Regions from separate parts of the Arthrobacter nitrophenolicus genome, predicted to be linked through region 2. Evidence: riboswitches for the same ligand, from Rfam matches in the RefSeq annotation. Region 2 holds a riboswitch; the other holds the start of a gene.
The links. A riboswitch is a leader RNA that binds a small molecule or an ion and turns the genes downstream of it on or off. The one in region 2 is predicted to bind glycine.

Region 1 (3,410 bases), 360 kb from region 2:
GCGGCGACGGTCGCCGTCGTCGTGGTTTCGTCCACGGAAATACCCACGGTATCGGCGTCGATGAAACGCAGATTGATGCCCTTGGCCTCCGCGGCAGCGACAACCTCCGCTCCCCTGCCGGGGACGCGGACCGTGACGGTGTCGAAGAAGGAACCGTGCAGGACCTCCGCGCCGGAAGCCTTCAGGGAAGCTGCCAGCGTGCGGGCGTGGCGGTGCGCGGTCTGCGCGATCGCTTTCAGTCCCTCGGGACCGTGGTAAACGGCGTACATCGAAGCGACGATGGCCAGCAGCGCCTGGGCGGTGCAGATGTTGGACGTGGCCTTCTCGCGGCGGATGTGCTGTTCGCGGGTCTGCAGGGCCAGACGGTAGGCGGGGACACCGGCGTCGTCCTTGGAGACCCCCACCAGGCGGCCGGGCATCGAACGCTCCAGGCCCTTCTGGACTGCCATGTACGCGGCGTGCGGGCCGCCATAGAACAGCGGGACGCCGAAGCGCTGGGCGGAGCCGACGGCGATATCCGCACCCTGCTCGCCGGGAGGGGTGATCAGGGTCAGCGCCAGCAGGTCGGCGGCAACCGTGACAAGTGCGCCGCGCTCCTTGGCCTGCGCGATCACTGCCGAGTGGTCGAACACCCGGCCCGAGGCACCAGGCTGCTGCAGGACCACACCGTTGATGGCACCGTCCGGCAGGCCTGCAGACAGGTCGGCGATTTCCACCTCGAAGCCCAGGGCTTCCGCGCGGCCCTTCACAATGGCGATGGTCTGGGGCAGGCAGTCGGCATCCAGGACAGTCTTGCCGTCCCGGGCATCCTTGTTCTTATTGGCCCGGCGCATCATGAGGACGGCCTCGGCCACGGCGGTGGCTTCATCCAGCAGGGACGCGTTGGCGATGGGCAGTCCAACAAGGTCCTGGACCATGGTCTGGAAATTCAGGAGCGCCTCAAGCCGGCCCTGCGAAATCTCGGGCTGGTACGGGGTGTAGGCGGTGTACCAGGCCGGGGATTCCAGGATGTTGCGGCGGATCACCGGCGGCGTCACGGTGTCGTAGTAGCCCTGCCCGATCATCTGGACGGCAGTCCTGTTCTTGGCCGCAAGCTTGCGCAGCTCGGCGAGCGCCTCCACCTCGCTCAGTGCCGGGGACAGTTTCAGCGGCGTATCCTGCCGGATGTCCTTGGGCACGGCCCGGTCAACGAGGGCATCCACGGTGTCGTAACCGACGGCCTTGAGCATGGCGCTGACATCGGCCTGGCGGCGGGCACCAATGTGCCGGTCAACGAAAGTGGCGGTGGCAGGGGCCGGGGAAACGGTCACGGGGAACTCCATGAGTCAGGCGGCGCAGGGTACGCCGCAGCGATTCGGGTTCCTCCCCGCTCTGTATTGGACCTGAGAGTTTCCGCGTTGCCAGCTTGCGCATGGCCCCGCTTGCACCGTCGGTGAACACAACAGCCCCGGGTTTCCCGCACTGCGGGTCACCCAGGCGGACTGCCTGCTGCTTTCCAGAGGCGCCTCGCCGCGGCGGTACATGGGCCTGTGAGATTCCTGGGGAGGGTTTGCTCCTACGGCGCCTGCTGTACTATCCGGCAGAACTCTCCCGCCGCAGATCAAGGGCTATTCATTTGGGTTGCTGTGCGGGGGCCGGTGACAGCTCCCACAGCCCCCAATTGTCCTACGCCACCGCGGCTGGGGCAAATGGCCGGCTACCGCCGCAGGCGTTCCAAGGCTGCCAGCAATTCGTCCACATCCGCGGCCGCACCGCCCGGCGGTACCGGCCCCACAGACAGCATGGCGTTGAAGTAGAGCCCATCCCCCATGTACAGCACTGCTTTGGCCAGGGCCGGGCCGACGTCGGCCGCGATCTCGTCGAGCCAGCGCTGCTGGATCGCTGCAAACCGGCGGCGCGTTTCCTCGTGCGCCACCTCCGCCAGGCGGGTTGCCGCGACGATCGCGCGGTCCAGCGGGGTGTCGGCCCAGACGGATGTGCGGATGAAGTAGGCCGCAGCCCCCTCCCCGGCGGCTGCCATCGCATCGGCGTCGGCTCCCGCCAGCCCGTCCAGCCGGTCCAGCAGCACCTGGATCAGGGCTTCCTTGTTCGGGAAGTGGTACAGCAGTCCGCCTTTGGACACTCCGGCCTTCGCCGCGACGGCGTCCAGGGTTGCCGCGCGCTCCCCCACCTCAATCAGGAGGGCTTCAAAGGCGTCAAGGACCGCTTCACGGGCTACGGGCTTTCGGGGCATGCGTCTAATCATGCCCGTTGGAGCGGTGGCCCCTCCAACCGGACCGGATTCGTAACTATACCGTCTGGACGGTATAGTTATCGCATGACAACTTCCGCAGCAACCACCAGGACCCCAACGGCACCCGCCGGCGGCCCGGCCGTCCGGGCGCCCTGGCGCGACTGGCTGGCCCTGGGCTTACTGATGTTCCCGGTCCTCTTGGTTGCCGTGGACAACACGGCACTCACCTTTGCCCTGCCCGCCATCGCCCGCGCCCTGGAACCCACCGGCGTCCAGCTCCTCTGGATCGTGGACGCTTACCCGCTGGTGCTCGCCGGCCTGCTGGTGTCCATGGGCAGCCTCGGTGACCGCATCGGCCGGCGGAAGCTGCTGATTATCGGCAGCATCGGCTTTGCCGCCCTGTCCGCGGCCACGGCTTTCGCCCCAAGCCCCGCCTGGCTGATCGCCGGCCGGGCATCCCTGGGATTCTTTGGCGCGATGCTGATGCCATCCACGCTCTCCCTGATCCGCAACATCTTTCCGCAGCCCAGCCGCCGCAGGCTGGCGGTAGCCATTTGGGCCGCCGGTTTCTCCGGCGGCGCGGCCCTGGGACCGATCTTCGGCGGCTGGCTGGTGGAGCAGTTCTGGTGGGGCGCAGTGTTCCTGGTGGCCGTGCCGCTCATGCTGCCCCTCCTGGCCTTCGGCCCTTCCTTCATTCCGGAGTCAAAGGATCCCGCCCCGGGCCGCGTGGACGTGCCCAGTATCCTGCTGTCCCTGCTGGTGATGGTTCCCCTGGTCTACGGCATCAAGGAACTGGCCACGGAAGGCGCCGGCCCGGCGGCCATCGCGGGCATCGCCTTCGGCCTGGCCATGGGCGCAGTCTTCGTGCGCCGGCAGCTGCGGCTGGCCAATCCACTCCTGGATATGCCCCTGTTCCGGAACAGGGTGTTCAGCATGGCCATTACGGCCAACGTCCTGGCCCTCTTTTCCTTCAACGGATTCATCCTCTTCCTGGCCCAGCACCTGCAGCTGCTTGAGGGCATGTCCCCTTCGGCAGCGGGCATCGCGATGATCCCGGCCCTCGTGGCCACGGTGGTGGCCGGGCTGGCCGTAGTTCCGCTCGTGCGGCGCGTTCGGCCGGGGTTCGTGGTGGCCGCCGGGCTGGCCTTCAGCGCCGCGGGCTACAGCATGGTCAGCT
Region 2 (3,410 bases):
CCTCACGGACATCCCCGTCGTACACCCCGTGCGTGGACGGGTAGGTGATCATGATCGCCGACAGGGCATCCTTATGCGCCTCGATCTTCGCGTACAGGTCAGCATGGTCGATCGTGCCGTCGGCCGCCGTGGCCACCACGACGACCTTCATCCCGGCCAGCACCGCCGACGCGGCGTTGGTGCCGTGCGCGGAGGCAGGGATCAGGCACACGTTGCGCTGACCCTCACCACGGGAGCGGTGGTAGCCGCGGATCGCCAGCAGGCCCGCGAGCTCGCCCTGCGACCCCGCGTTGGGCTGGATGGACACCTGGTCATACCCGGTGATCTCGGCCAAATCAGCCTCCAGGCCCGTGATCAGCTCACGCCAGCCCTCGGTCTGCGAATCCGGGGCGAACGGATGGATCGAGGCGAACTCCGGCCACGAAATGGCTTCCATCTCGGCCGTAGCGTTCAGCTTCATCGTGCAGGAACCCAGCGGGATCATGGTGCGGTCCAACGCCAGGTCCCGGTCGGACAGCTTCCGGATATACCGCAGCAGCTGGGTCTCCGACCGGTGCGTGTTGAACACCGGATGCTGCAGGAAGTCCGAAGTGCGGAGCACGGCTGCGGGCAGCTCGAAGCCCTGCGCGTCCCCGACGGGACCGGCGCCGAAGGCGACGGCAACGGCGGACAGCGTTGCCGCCGTCGTCGTCTCATCGATGGAGACACCCACGGTGTCCTCGTCGATGAAGCGGAGGTTGATGCCCCGGGCCTCTGCGGCGGTCAGGACCTTGCGGGCCTTGCCCGGCACGCGGACGGTGAGGGTGTCAAAGAACGAATCGGTGACGAGTTCCCGGCCCACGGCCGCCAGCGCTGTGGCGAGGATCCGGGCGTTGTGGTTGACCCGCTCGGCGATGGCCTTCAGCCCGTCCGGGCCGTGGTAGACGGCGTAGAAGGACGACACGATGGCCAGCAGCGCCTGGGCGGTGCAGATGTTGGACGTGGCCTTCTCGCGGCGGATGTGCTGTTCGCGGGTCTGCAGGGCCAGACGGTGGGCGGGGGCGCCGGCGTCGTCCTTGGAGACACCGACGATGCGGCCGGGAAGCGTGCGTTCCATGCCGGTCCGGATCGCCATGTACGCGGCGTGCGGGCCGCCAAAGAACAGCGGGACGCCGAAACGCTGGGTGGAGCCGACGGCGATATCCGCACCCTGCTCACCGGGAGGGGTGATCAGGGTCAGGGCCAGCAGGTCGGCGGCAACCGTGACAAGTGCGCCGCGCTCCTTGGCCGCCGAGATGGCCGCGGACTGGTCCCAGACCCGGCCGGACACGCCGGGCTGCTGGAGGACGATGCCGTTGATGGCGCCGTCGGGAAGGCCCTTGGAAAGATCGGCGACCTCCACGTCGAAGCCCAGGGCCTCGGCCCGGCCCTGCACGATGGCGATGGTCTGTGGCAGGCAGTCGGCGTCCAGCACCGTCTTGCCGTCCTTGGCGTCCTTGTTTTTGTTGGCCCTGCGCATCAGCAGGACGGCCTCGGCAACCGCGGTGGCCTCGTCCAGCAGCGACGCGTTTGCGACCGGAAGGGCGGTCAAGTCCTGGACCATGGTCTGGAAGTTCAGGAGGGCCTCAAGCCGGCCCTGCGAAATCTCGGGCTGGTACGGGGTGTAGGCGGTGTACCAGGCCGGGGATTCCAGGATGTTGCGGCGGATCACCGGGGGTGTCACGGTGTCGTAGTAGCCCTGCCCGATCATCTGGACAGCAGTCTTGTTCCTGGCGGCGAGCCTGCGCAGTTCGGCAAGGACCTCCACCTCGCTGAGGGCCCCGCCAAGCCGGAGCGCGTGCTCCTGGCGGATGGCTCCCGGAACGGCAACGTCCACGAGCCCGTCCACGCTGTCGTAGCCGATGGCCTTGAGCATGGTGTCGACGTCGGCCTGGCGGCGCGCGCCGATATGGCGGTCGGCAAAGGCCGATGGGTTGGATTGAATCGTCATGAGGAACTCCAGGTCTGGCCGGCCACGAATGGCACGGCATGGATGGGTTCCTCCCCGCTCTGTATTGGACCTGAGAGATTCCGAGGACACCTGCTCTTGGCAGGGCACTCTTGCACCGTCGGTGAGTCCGGCAGGAAACCGGACTGCTTTCCAGAGTCGCCTCGCCGTGACGGTACATGGGCCTGAGAGATTCCTGGGGAGGATTTGCTCCTACGGCGCCTGTCCGGTGGTGGTCCGGGAGGGCTCTCCCGTCACAGCTCGAAAGGCAGTATTCAAATGTGGGTGATTCGGCTCACAAGGTACACGCTGTTGCTGGCCGCTGGCAAATCGGGGCGCGGCAGCACCGTTGCAAAGGCGGTTCGGGCGGCGGGCCACGGCGCAGAAGTTAAGCATGCTTAGTGTTGATCCACTTAGGATGGAGGAGCACGGCAGCCTTCCCGCTGCAGGTCGATTTGAATGAGGTGACCATGGCCAGGCGCAGCAATCCCGCAGTACGAATCGCACAGGAAACCGCCCACAACGCGGTGTTCGACGCCGAGGGCAATCCCAAGCCCGGTGTCCACAACATGCTGCTGAAGGCGGTGGAAATCCAGCGTCCGTTCGTGGTGGCCTATGTCCGGCGGCTGCAGAAGAGGCATCCGCGTGCCACCGCCGCCCAGCTGGCCGACATCCTGGAGCGCGACTACCTGCGCGCCGTCACCGGCGGCGGGGCGGTGGTGGGTGCCACCGCCGCGGTGCCCGGTGTGGGGACGGTGGCGTCGCTGGGGCTTTCCGCTGCAGCCACTGTCGGATTCCTGGAAGCCACAGCCCTGTATGCCACCTCGCTGGCCGAACTCCACGGCATCCGGCTGACCAACCCGGAGAAGGCCAGCACCATGGTTATGGCCATCATGCTGGGTGAGGAGGGGACCGCACTCCTCAGCACACTGAGCGGCCAGGTGGCAGGCCGTGAAATGAACCCCACCAGGGCCTGGGGCAGCGTGCTGTCCAAATCGTTGCCGATGCCGGGCTTCAGCAGCATCCGGAACCGGATCCAGAAGGCCTTCCTCAAGAACCTGCTTAAACGCCAGGGCACGGCGCTGTTCGGCCGGGCCCTGCCCTTCGGGATCGGGGCGGTGGTCGGCGGAGCGGGTAACCTCATGATGGGCCGCGCCGTGGTGTCGAACGCCAAGGAAGCGTTCGGCCCGATGCCGGACACCATCCCCGGGGAGCTGACGGCAGCCGCAGCTCCTGACAAGCAGACGCTGGAAGGCAACACCTTTGGATCTCAACGCTGACCTCGGCGAATCATTCGGCTCCTGGAAGATGGGGGACGACGCTGCGATGTTCCAGCTGGTGACCAGCGCCAACGTAGCCTGCGGGTTCCACGCCGGCGACCCCATCACCATGCTGGACAGCTGCCGGGCAGCCTACGAGCTCGACGTCACTGTCGGTGCGCACG

Region 1: another riboswitch for glycine. It lies ahead of gcvP (aminomethyl-transferring glycine dehydrogenase); the one in region 2 lies ahead of gcvP (aminomethyl-transferring glycine dehydrogenase).

The regions. Positions count from the first base shown of each region.
Region 1 covers NZ_CP174504.1:2,539,052-2,542,461, reverse strand. Annotated here, with positions in the region: gene gcvP (aminomethyl-transferring glycine dehydrogenase) at 1-1,322, opposite strand, end outside; glycine riboswitch at 1,506-1,603, opposite strand; gene ACJJV6_RS11915 (TetR/AcrR family transcriptional regulator) at 1,697-2,233, opposite strand; gene ACJJV6_RS11910 (MFS transporter) at 2,318-3,410, shown strand, end outside.
Region 2 covers NZ_CP174504.1:2,175,382-2,178,791, forward strand. Annotated here, with positions in the region: gene gcvP (aminomethyl-transferring glycine dehydrogenase) at 1-1,969, opposite strand, end outside; glycine riboswitch at 2,130-2,230, opposite strand; gene ACJJV6_RS10185 (hypothetical protein) at 2,437-3,246, shown strand; gene ACJJV6_RS10190 (LamB/YcsF family protein) at 3,230-3,410, shown strand, end outside.